2 regions of the Kineococcus auxinigenes genome follow, and region 2 is predicted to be linked to the other one. Evidence: predicted binding sites of a transcription regulator. Region 2 holds the regulator's gene; the other holds the start of a gene.
What was found. The regulator LexA, encoded in region 2, represses DNA repair genes until DNA is damaged. The targets are predictions, from matches to a motif close to TCGAACANNTGTTCGA.

Region 1: recA (recombinase RecA) is a predicted target of LexA. The motif match lies at 1,595-1,610, and genes of this name have one in related genera.

Annotation. Positions count from the first base shown of each region.
Region 1 covers NZ_JBKBCT010000051.1:540-6,372, forward strand. The annotation lists gene ACRYR9_RS13990 (regulatory protein RecX) at 1-396, opposite strand, end outside; gene recA (recombinase RecA) at 393-1,439, opposite strand; gene ACRYR9_RS14000 (glycosyltransferase family 2 protein) at 1,840-2,859, shown strand; gene ACRYR9_RS14005 (SMP-30/gluconolactonase/LRE family protein) at 2,953-3,936, shown strand; gene ACRYR9_RS14010 (DUF3046 domain-containing protein) at 3,961-4,182, opposite strand; gene ACRYR9_RS14015 (ATP-dependent helicase) at 4,257-5,833, shown strand, end outside.
Region 2 covers NZ_JBKBCT010000048.1:8,865-14,697, forward strand. The annotation lists gene hflX (GTPase HflX) at 1-1,319, shown strand, start outside; gene ACRYR9_RS13570 (ATP-dependent DNA helicase) at 1,414-3,459, shown strand; gene ACRYR9_RS13575 (aspartate/glutamate racemase family protein) at 3,521-4,189, shown strand; gene lexA (transcriptional repressor LexA) at 4,230-4,952, opposite strand; gene ACRYR9_RS13585 (LysM peptidoglycan-binding domain-containing protein) at 5,198-5,638, shown strand.

The DNA of each region.
Region 1 (5,833 bases), on a different contig from region 2:
CAGCGGCCGGCGCAGCAGTTCGCGCGCCGCGCCCTCCTCCACCTCGTCGCCGACCCCTTCGAGGGCCTCGCGGGCGGTCTCGTCGTCCACGCCCTTGCGCCGCAGCTCCTGCGCGAGGGCGCGCTTGCCGCGGCTGCGGGAACGGGAGTGCACGTACGCCTCGGCGTAGGCGCCGTCGTCGACGAGGCCGACCTCCTCGAAGCGGTCGAGGACGTCGGTGGCGACCTGTTCGGGGACGTCCTTGGCGGCCATCTTCTCGGCCAGCTGGGCGCGCGTGCGCGGCGCCATCGTCAGCTGGCGCAGCGCGATGGCGCGGGCGACGTCGTGCGGGTCGGCCTCCCGGTCCGGGTTCTCCTCCGGACCGGGAGGCCGCTGACCGCGCGAGCCTCGACTCAGAACGTCACCGCGGGCTCGGCCTCGACCTCGGCCGGGGCGTCGACGCGGGCACCGATGCCGAGCTTCTCCTTGATGCGCTTCTCGATCTCGTCGCCGAGGTCGGGGTTGTCGCGCAGGAAGGCGCGGGCGTTCTCCTTGCCCTGGCCGAGCTGGTCGCCCTCGTACGTGTACCAGGCGCCGGACTTGCGGACGAAGCCGTGCTCGACGCCGAGGTCGATCAGACCGCCCTCCCGGGAGATGCCGTGGCCGTAGAGGATGTCGAACTCGGCCTGCTTGAACGGCGGGCTGACCTTGTTCTTGACGACCTTGACGCGGGTGCGGTTGCCGACGGGGTTGGTGCCGTCCTTCAGCGTCTCGATGCGGCGCACGTCCAGGCGCACCGAGGCGTAGAACTTCAGCGCCTTGCCGCCGGTCGTGGTCTCCGGCGAGCCGAACATCACGCCGATCTTCTCGCGGAGCTGGTTGATGAAGATCGCCGTGGTGCCGGAGTGGTTCAGCGCACCGGTGATCTTGCGCAGGGCCTGCGACATGAGGCGGGCCTGCAGGCCGACGTGGCTGTCGCCCATCTCGCCCTCGATCTCGGCGCGGGGCACCAGGGCCGCCACGGAGTCGATGACGATGATGTCCAGGGCCCCGGAGCGGATCAGCATGTCCGCGATCTCCAGGGCCTGCTCACCGGTGTCCGGCTGGGAGACGAGCAGCGCGTCGGTGTCCACGCCCAGCTTGGCGGCGTAGTCGGGGTCCAGCGCGTGCTCGGCGTCGATGAAGGCGGCGATGCCGCCGGCCTTCTGCGCGTTGGCGACGGCGTGCAGGGCCACGGTCGTCTTGCCGGACGACTCGGGGCCGTAGACCTCCACGACGCGCCCGCGGGGCAGGCCGCCGATGCCGAGCGCGACGTCGAGGGAGATCGCCCCGGTGGGGATGACCTCGATGGGCGGGCGGCTCTCGTCGCCCAGACGCATGACGGAGCCCTTGCCGAACGACTTGTCGATCGCGGCCAGGGCGGATTCGAGGGCCTTCTCGCGGTCCGCGGGAGCGGGCATGTCCTCACCTCGGGTTGGGGTGGCCGACGCTTCGGCCCGGTGTGTTCTTCCGACCCGGGGAACGCTACGACCCGCCTCCGACACGAGCCGCGCACGTGGCCCGGCGTGTGGAGAGCGGGACCGGACGGCCCCCTGTGGAACACCGGCGATCCTATCCGTACAGGTGTTCGATGCCCAGCCGCGAACCGCCCCGGTCGGGTCGACGCACCCGTCGCCGCGCCGGCGGCGGCACCGTCGCAGGGGGTGGCGCGCACCACTCGTCCCTCGGCGGAGGGCCACCACCCCCTACAGTCGCGACCGCCCCACGGGGCGCCCCGGGACCCGGCGCGCCCTGCACGAGGACCAGGTGCGGACGAGCCCGCGCGCCGCACCCCGACACACCGAGCGAGGTAACCAGACAGTGATCCACCGCAGCCCCGACGTCGGCACCAGCGACGAGGCGACCGGCCGAGCACTGCCGAGCACGAGCGTCGTGGTGCCCACCCACCGTCGCCGCCGGGCGCTGGCCGCGTGCCTGCGCCCCCTGCTGGACGACCCGGCCACCGGCGAGCTCGTGGTGGTCGTCGACCACCCGGCCTCGGGCGAGGACGACGGCACCGCCGCCGACGTGCGGGCCCTGAGCGAGCGCGACGCGCGCGTGCGCCTGGTGCAGGTGCACGGCGCGGGAGCCACCGGCGCCAACGACGCGGGGCTGCGGGCGGCCACCGGCGAGGTGGTCCTCTTCATCGACGACGACGTCGTCGCCGAGCCGGGCCTGGTCACCGGCCACGCCCGGCACCACCTCCGGGGGAAGCAGCTGGTGGTGGTCGGGCACATGCCCACCACCGTCCCCCACCCCCGTGCCCCGGGGCAGTTCGCCACCCGCTTCTACGCCGCCGAGTACCTCGGCTGCGTCGGCGCCTGGCAGCGCCACGGGAGCGAGGAGGTGCTGCGCCGGCTGTGGATGGGCAACGTCTCCCTGCGCCGCGCCGACGCGCTGCGCGTCGGCCTGCACGGCGACGGCACGTTCACCGCGCTGCGCCACGGCGACCGCGAGTTCGGCCTGCGCTGCCTGCGCACCGGGCTGACCGGCGTGTACGACCCTTCGCTGACCTCGCGCCACGCCCACAGCCGCACGCTGGAGCAGTTCCGCGCCGACGCCCGCCGTCAGGGCGCCGGGCGCGTCGTGCTCGCCGAGCGCTACCCCGACCTGGTGGAGGTGGCCGACCCGCTGACCGGGCTGCCCGCACCGCTGCGCCGCGTGCTGTCGGCCGCCGGTGGCGGGCCGGCCGAGCCGGTCCTGGCCGGCGCGCTGAGCGTCGCCGTGCGCGCCGGCGGTGCACTGCGGTGCTGGCCGGTGGAGGACACCGCCGCCAAGCTGCTGCGACGCCTGGAGCACCAGGCGGGGATGCGCCGGGCGAGCCGGCAGGGCGGCCGTTAGCGGCGCCGGCGGCCCCGCCCGCCCGACCGCGGCACTACGCTGCCCGCTCACCCGCCGGGCCGGCGGGTCCCGCAGAGCAGCGACGGAGCGCCCGTGAGCACCCCCAGCGACACACCCGGCCGGCCGCAGGTCCTCGACGAGCGCGGGGGCGACCTCGTGGCCGCCGGCACGCGCCTCGAGCGCCTGGGCACCGGCAGCACGTGGGCCGAGGGCCCGTTGTGGCTGCCGGAGCAGCGGGCGGTGCTCGTCAGCGACATCCCCGGCGACCGCGTCCTGCGCTGGGACGAGGCCGGCGGGCTGCGGGTGGACCGCGAGCGCGCGGGATTCACCAACGGGCGCACCCTCGACCGCGAGGGCCGGGAGGTCTTCTGCAGCCACGGCCGGCGCTCGGTGGAGCGGCGCGAGCCCGACGGCTCCACCACCGTCCTGGCCGCCTCGTCCGGCGGGGCGCGGCTGAACTCGCCCAACGACGTCGTCGTCGCCTCCGACGGCGCGGTGTGGTTCACCGACCCGCCGTACGGCATCAGCGTGCCCGAGGAGGGGCACGAGGGGTTCCGCGAGTACGGCGACAACCACGTCTTCCGCCTGGACCCGGGCACGGGCGAGCTGCGGGTGGTGGTGGCGGACGTGGAGGAGCCCAACGGGCTGGCGTTCTCCCCCGACGAGTCGCTGCTGTACGTCGCCGACACCTCCGCCGCGCGCGTGCCGGGCAGCGGTTCGAACCGGCTGATCCGCGTCTACGACGTGCGCCGCGGCACCCCCGGCGGGCGCGGGCCGGACGCCCGCCCCGGCGGGCCGGTGGCCAAGAACGGCCGGGTCTTCACGACGGTGGACCGGGGCCTGGCCGACGGCTTCCGCGTGGACACCGCCGGGAACGTGTGGACCTCGAACGGCGACGCGGTGAGCGTCTTCGCGCCCGACGGCACCCGGCTGCTGGAGGTCGTCGTCGGCGAGGTCGTGGCGAACCTGTGCTTCGGCGGGCCGGAGGGCACCGACGTGTTCATCGCCGCCTCCACGAGCCTGTACCGGTTGCGCACCCGCGCCACCGGCGCCGGCCTGTGGTGGCTGCGCGGCTGAACCCGGTCCCGGGCGGACGGCTCGTCAGCGCCTCGGGGGCCGGTCCCTGCCCAGGCGCCGCTCCGGCGGCACGTCCATCGCGTCGCACAGCGCCAGCCAGACGGCCTTGGGCTCGACCCCGGCGTCCAGGGCCTGCAGCGGGGTGCGGTCCGCCAGGGCCAGCAGGACCTGGTCGTGCGCGAGGGAGCGTCCGTAGGCGCTGCCGAACTCGTCCTCCACCAGGGTCCAGAACTCGCTGACTCGCACGCGGGCAGGGTGCCACGGAGCCGCCGGTGCGGCGACGGCGGGCACGTGTCGGAGGGGGGTGCTGGGATGTCGGCATGTCCCCCCGCGCCGCGCGACCCGCCCCCGAGAGCACCGTCGCGCAGGGCGCCGGCCGCGGCGCGGGGCCGGACGGGCCGGAGGCGGCACCCGGCGGTGCGACGCCCGGCGCGGCGGAGGTGCTGGGCCGGTTCTCCCAGGCCACGCGCGCCTGGTTCACCGGCGCCTTCGAGGCGCCCACGCCCGCGCAGCTCGGCGCGTGGGACGCCGTCAGCCGCGGGCAGCACGCCCTCGTGGTGGCGCCCACCGGCTCCGGCAAGACGCTGTCGGCGTTCCTGTGGGCGCTGGACGGCCTGGCCGCCGAGCCGGTGCCGGAGGACCGCGACCTGCGCTGCCGGGTGCTGTACGTCTCGCCGCTGAAGGCCCTGGCGGTGGACGTCGAGCGCAACCTGCGCAGCCCGCTGACGGGCATCCGGCAGGCCGCCCAGCGCCTGGGCCTGCCGGTGCCGGAGGTGCGGGTGGGGGTGCGCTCGGGCGACACCCCCGCCGACGAGCGCCGCTCGTTCACCCGCACCCCGCCCGACGTGCTCATCACCACCCCCGAGTCGCTGTTCCTGCTGTTGACGTCCAAGGCGCGCGAGCAGCTGCGCGGGGTGCGCACCGTGGTCCTCGACGAGGTGCACGCCATGGCCGGCTCCAAGCGCGGCGCGCACCTGGCCCTGTCGCTGGAGCGGCTGGACGCCCTGGTCACCGCCGCCGGCGGGGAGCCGGCGCAGCGGGTGGGCCTGTCGGCGACGGTGCGCCCGGTCGGCACGGTCGCCGAGTGGGTCTCGGGCGGGCGGCCGGTGACGGTGGTGCAGCCGCCGTCCACCAAGCGCTTCGACCTGCGCGTGGTGGTGCCCGTGCCGGACATGAGCGAGCTGGACTCCTCCGGCCGCGGCCCGGCCGACGAGGACGACCTGACCGGCCAGGCCGCCGGCGACCCGCGCCGGGCCAGCATCTGGCCGCACGTGGAGGAGCGCATCGTCGACCTGGTGGCCGAGCACCGCTCCACGCTGGTCTTCGCGAACTCGCGCCGGCTGTCCGAGCGGCTGACCGCGCGGCTGAACGAGGTGTGGGACGAGCGCCTGGCCCCCGACGCCCCCGACGCCCCCGACGCCGAGGGCGGCGGGGCGGGCCGGGCGCCGGCCGAGCTCATGGGCGCCGCCGGTGCCGCCCGGGGCGCCCCGGCGGTGCTGGCGCGCGCCCACCACGGGTCGGTGTCCAAGGAGCAGCGGGCCCTGATCGAGGAGGAGCTCAAGGCCGGGCGGCTGCCCGCCGTGGTCGCCACCTCCAGCCTGGAGCTGGGCATCGACATGGGCGCCGTGGACCTCGTGGTGCAGGTGGAGTCCCCGCCGAGCGTGGCCAGCGGCCTGCAGCGCGTCGGGCGCGCCGGGCACCAGGTCGGCGCCGTCTCGCGCGGCGTGCTGTTCCCGAAGTTCCGCGGCGACCTGCTGCAGACCGCCGTGGTCGTCGAGCGCATGCGCGACGGGCGCATCGAGGAGCTGCGGGTACCGGCCAACCCCCTGGACGTGCTCGCCCAGCAGGTCGTGGCGATGGTCGCGATGGACGAGTGGACCGTTCCGGAGCTGCACGA
Region 2 (5,833 bases):
AGCTCGCCGACGTCACCGAGGTCGAGTACCGGCAGCTGCGCCTGGAGCGCGTGGTCCTGGCCGGGATCTGGTCCAGCGCCGACTCCAGCAGGGCCGAGGCCGAGGTCTCCCTGCAGGAGCTGTCCGCGCTGGCCGCCACCGCCGGCTCGGACGTCCTCGCCGGCGTCCTGCAGCGCCGCTCCACCCCCGACCCGGCCAGCTACCTGGGGGCCGGCAAGGCCGCCGCGCTGGCCGAGCTGGTGGCCGCGGAGGGGGCGGACACCGTCGTCTGCGACGGGGAGCTGTCCGCGTCCCAGCGCCGCGGGCTGGAGGACATCGTCAAGGTCAAGGTCGTGGACCGCACGGCCGTGATCCTGGACATCTTCGCCCAGCACGCCAAGAGCCGGGAGGGCAAGGCGCAGGTCGAGCTCGCCCAGCTGGACTACCTGCTGCCGCGCCTGCGCGGCTGGGGCGAGTCGATGTCCCGGCAGGCCGGTGGCCGCGTCGCCGGCGGTGCCGGGATCGGCTCGCGCGGTCCGGGTGAGACGAAGATCGAGCTGGACCGCCGCCGGATCCGCTCCCGCATGGCCAAGCTGCGCCGGGAGATCCGCGGCATGGGCACCTCCCGCGACGCCAAGCGCTCCCTGCGCGTGGCGCGCGCGGTGCCCTCGGTGTCCATCGCCGGGTACACCAACGCCGGCAAGTCCTCGCTGCTCAACCGCCTCACCGGGGCGGGCGTGCTGGTGGAGGACGCGCTGTTCGCGACCCTGGACCCCACGGTCCGGCGCGCGCAGACGCCGGAGGGGCGCCCGTACACGCTGGCCGACACCGTCGGCTTCGTGCGTCAGCTGCCGCACCAGCTGGTGGAGGCGTTCCGCTCCACGCTGGAGGAGGTCGCCGAGGCCGACCTCGTCCTGCACGTCGTGGACGGCTCGCACCCCGACCCCGAGGGGCAGCTGGCGGCGGTGCGCTCGGTCCTGGCCGAGGTCGGCGCCCAGCGGGTGACCGAGCTGGTGGCGATCAACAAGGCCGACGTCGCCGACCCGGAGGTCGTGCAGCGTCTGCTGGCCCGCGAGCGCGGTGCCGTCGTCGTCTCGGCGCGCACCGGCGAGGGGATCGAGCAGCTGCGCGAGCGGATCGCCGAGCTGCTGCCGGTGCCGGACGTGGAGGTCGAGGTGTGCGTGCCGTACGAGCGCGGTGAGCTCGTGCACCGCGTGCACACCACCGGTCAGGTCCTCGCCGAGGAGCACACCCCCGCCGGCACGCGCCTGCTGGCCCGGGTCCGCCCGCGGCTGGCGGCCGAGCTGGCGCCGTTCCGGCTCAGCGGCGCGCACGCCTGAGCAGCGGTGTCCACAGCACCCCTCGTCCGGCGGGTCCGGGCGGGGGGTGTGGACGTCGTCCGGGAGGGGTGCGCGCGTCGGCGAGGATGGTCCGGTGAGCGCGCCCAGCCCCGAGCAGGTCCACGAGGAGGCCGACGGCCGTGACGCCGTCGGCCTCCTCGACGTCGTGGTGGAGGCGCTCGGCGGCCAGCCGCGCGAGGGGCAGGCGCGCATGGCGCGGGCCGTCGCCGACGCCGTCCGCGACGAGCGCCACCTGCTGGTGCAGGCCGGCACCGGCACCGGCAAGTCCATGGCGTACCTGGTGCCCGCCGTGGCGCACGCGGTGCGGGAGGGCTCGCGCGTCGTGGTCACCACCGCCACCCTCGCGCTGCAGGCCCAGGTCGTCGAGCGGGACCTGCCGCGCCTGGCCCGCGCCCTGACCGGCGAGCTGGGCCGCGAGCCCACGTGGGAGCTGCTCAAGGGCCGCGCGAACTACGTGTGCCGCAACAAGCTCGACGGCGGCTTCCCCGTGGAGGAGGCCGCGCTCTTCGACGTGCCCGCGCCGGTCGCCGGCACGGGCGGCGCCGGCGACGCCGGCCGGCTGGGCCGGGAGGTGGTCCGGCTGCGCGAGTGGGCGGCGAGCACCACCACGGGGGACCGCGACGAGCTGGACCCCGGCGTCAGCGAGCGCGCCTGGCGGCAGGTGGCCGTCTCCGCCCGCGAGTGCCTGGGCGCGCAACGCTGCCCGGTGGCCGCCGAGTGCTTCTCCGAGCGGGTGCGCGCCCGCGCCCGCGAGGTCGACGTCGTGGTCACCAACCACGCCATGACCGCCATCGACGCGCTGGAGGGTTCCGGGCAGCTGCTGCCCGAGCACGACGTCCTCGTCGCCGACGAGGCCCACGAGCTGGCCGACCGCGTCACCGCGGTCGCCACCGCCGAGCTGTCCGCCGCCGTCCTGGGGGCGGCGGCCCGGCGCCTGCGCCGCTCGGCCGGCATCGTCAGCGAGGCGCTGGAGGACGCCGCCGCGGCCCTGGAGGCCGCCCTGGAGGACGCCCCGCCCGGCAGGCTGGAGGACTGGCCCGCGCCGCTGGCCGCGGCCGTGACCGCCGCGCGCGACGCGGCCCGCACAGCCCTGAGCGACCTGAAGACCGCCGCCGAGGGCGCCGGCAAGGAGGAGGACGCCGAGGCCCGCGGCGCGCGCCACCTCGCCCGCGCCGCTGTCCAGGAGGTCTTCACCGTCGCCGAGCGCCTCGCGGAGGACTCCGAGCACGACGTCGCCTGGGTCACCGCCGGCGCCCCGGGGGGCTCTCGCGCGCCGTCGCTGCACGTGGCGCCGCTGTCCGTGGCCGGGCTGCTGCGCGAGCGGGTCTTCACCGACCGCACCGTGGTGGCCACCTCCGCCACGCTGACCCTCGGCGGCTCCTTCGAGCCGGTGGCCGGGGCGTTCGGCCTGCGCGCCGGTCGCCGCGACGTGGTGCCGTGGACGGGGCTGGACGTCGGCAGCCCCTTCGACTACGCCCGCCAGGGCATCCTCTACGTCGCCCGCCACCTGCCGCCGCCCGGGCGCTCCGGCGTGGCCGACGCCGTCCTCGACGAGCTGGCCGCGCTCGTGGACGCCGCGGGTGGGCGCACCCTCGGGCTGTTCTCCTCGCGGCGCGCCGCCGAGGAGGCCGCCGCCGGCGTGCGCGAGCGCACCGGCCGCACCGTGCTGTGCCAGGGTGAGGACCGCCTGCCCCGCCTGGTGCGCCGCTTCTCCGACGAGCCGGCCACCTCGCTGTTCGGCACGCTGTCGCTGTGGCAGGGCGTGGACGTGCCCGGGCCGGGTTGCCAGCTGGTGGTCATCGACCGCATCCCCTTCCCGCGACCGGACGACCCGCTGATGTCCGCGCGCGCCCGGGCGGTGGACAGCGCCGGCGGCAACGGCTTCCTGACGGTCTCCGCCGCCCACGCCGCGGTGCGCCTGGCCCAGGGGGCGGGCCGGCTCGTGCGCGCCTCGGGCGACCGCGGCGTGGTGGCCGTGCTCGACCCGCGCCTGGCCACGGCCCGCTACGGCGGCTTCCTGCGCGAGAGCCTGCCGGCCTTCTGGCCCACGGCCTCGCCCGAGGTCGCCCGCGAGGCGCTGCGCCGCCTGGACGCCGCCGCGGCTGCGCCGGGCGGGTGAAGACCGTGTGCGGGACGCACCAGGGGCTGACCCGCGGGCCCGCACCTGGCATCCTCGCCCCGTGGCCACCGTCGGCTTCCTGCACACCGCGCACGCCCACGTGCGCACCTTCCGCGACCTCCTGAACCAGCGCGACGAGACCGTCGCCGACCGGCACCTGGTGGACACCGGCCTGCTGGCGGCCGCGCGCGAGCACGGGGCCCCGAGCGTGCGCGGCGCCCTGGCCGACCGGTTGCGCCGGCTGGTCGCCGAGGGCGCCGACGTCGTCGTGAGCACGTGCTCGGAGACGGGACCGGAGGCCGAGCGCGTCGGTGAGCGGGCGGGTGTGCGGGTGCTGCGCGTGGACCGGCCCATGGCGGAGGCGGCGGTGCTCGCCGGGCGGCGCATCGCCCTGGTCAGCTCCCTGGACGAGGCGGCCGCCACGCTGCGGCCGCTGCTGCACGAGTCGGCGGCCGCGGCGGGCCGCGAGGTGCGGTTCGTCGAGGTGCGCTGCCCGGACACCTGGTCCGCCTTCGAGTCCGGTGACGTGCTGACGTACTCCGCGAGCGTCGCGGACGCCGTGCGCTGCGCGGTGCGCGCGCTGGAACCGCCGGTGGAGGTCGTCGTGATGGCTCAGGCCAGCATGGTGGGAGCGGCGCTGCTGCTGCGCGACCTGGACGTGCCGGTGCTCACCTCCCCGCGGCTGGCGGTGGAGGCGGCGGTGGAGGCGGTCGTGCCGGTCGGCCGCTAGCGCGGGTGAACGCCGGCCGACACGCGCCGCGGCACCGGTCTCAGAGGCTGCGCAGCACCGCGGTCACGCGCCCCAGCACCACGGCCTCGTCGCCGTCGATCGGGTCGTAGAGGTCGTTGCGCGGCAGCAGCTTCACGTGCCCGTCCCGGCGCTGCAGCACCTTGACGGTGGCCTCCCCGTCGATCATCGCGGCCACGACGTCGCCGTTCTCCGCGGTGGGCTGCTGGCGCACCACCACCCAGTCGCCGTCGCAGATCGCCGCGTCCACCATCGAGTCGCCGACCACGCGCAGCACGAAGTGCTCACCGGCGCCCAGCAGCTGAGCCGGCAGGGGGAAGACCTCTTCCACGAGCTGCTCGGCGAGGATGGGGCCGCCGGCGGCGATGCGGCCCACCAGGGGCACGTAGGCCACGGCGGGGCGCTCGTCGGCGGCGGTGGCGTCATCACCGGTGAGGACGCCGTGGGCGGGGCCGGGGGCCACCACCTCCAGGGTGCGCGGGCGCCTCGGGTCCTTGCGCAGGTACCCCAGGCGCTCGAGGGTCTTGACCTGGTGGGCGACGCTGCTGGGGCTGGTCAGGCCGACCGCCTGGCCGATCTCCCGCATGCTCGGCGGGTAGCCGCGGCGCTCGACCGCCTCGCGGATCGTCTCCAGGACCCTGCGCTGGCGGGCGGTCAGCCCCGCGCGGTCCAGCGGCCCGTCGGGCAGCGGGTGCACCGACGCCCCGGCCCGGCCGCGGTCGTCCCCGTCCAGCACGTCCGTCACGTCGACTCCCCGTCGTCCCCGGCCGCCGCGGGCGCGCGGCTGCGATCACGCTACCCGTGCGCGGCCGGGAGCTCAAACAGGTGTTCGAACGTGTCGGAGGCGGGTGGCACGGTGCTCCCGCACCCCGAGCGCGCCGGGCACCGGCCCGCGGCGGGGCTTGCGCGCCACCGGCACAGCGGTGGTACAACATCGACGCCGGTTCGAACACCCGTTCGAGGCGGCTCCCGAGCCGGAGGTCCTCACCCGTGAGCAGCACCGCCCTCGCCCCGGTCCCCGCCGCCCGCCGGTCGTCCGCGCCGCGCCCGGCTCCCGCCGCCCGCTGCGCCCGCGCGGTGCGGCGCACCCGTCCCACCCGCCCCGCCGCGCGGCGCGGTCCGGGGCGTCGCCCGCTGCGGCTGACCCGCCGCGGGCGGCTGAGCGCGACCTGCACGGCGGCCGGTGTGCTCGCGGGCGTGGTGCTGGCGGTGTCCGCAGCGGTGGGCGAGCCCGCCGCGGCCGGCGGCGCTCCGGGCGCCGCGCCGCACGTCGTCACGGTGCTGCCGGGGCAGACCCTGTCGCAGATCGCCGCCGAGCTGGCGCCGGGTGAGGACTGGCGGGAGGTCGCCGTCACCATCGCGGAGGTCAACGGCCTCGCCTCGCAGGCCCTCCAGGCCGGCCAGCGCCTGACCCTCCCCGAGCTGGACTGACCACGACCGGACCCCGGCCGGCCGGCGGTCGCGCCCCCGCCGGCGTCCACAGACGTCCCGCGCGGCTTGCCGCCGCCGTCACCGGCGACGTACCGTCGCCCCACGATCAGGACCCCGGGCCGCCCCCGGGTACCGCCGCGGCCACCGGGGCCGGGCGCTGCGCGGGCGGCCGGGACGCCGCGTGGGAGGAACCAG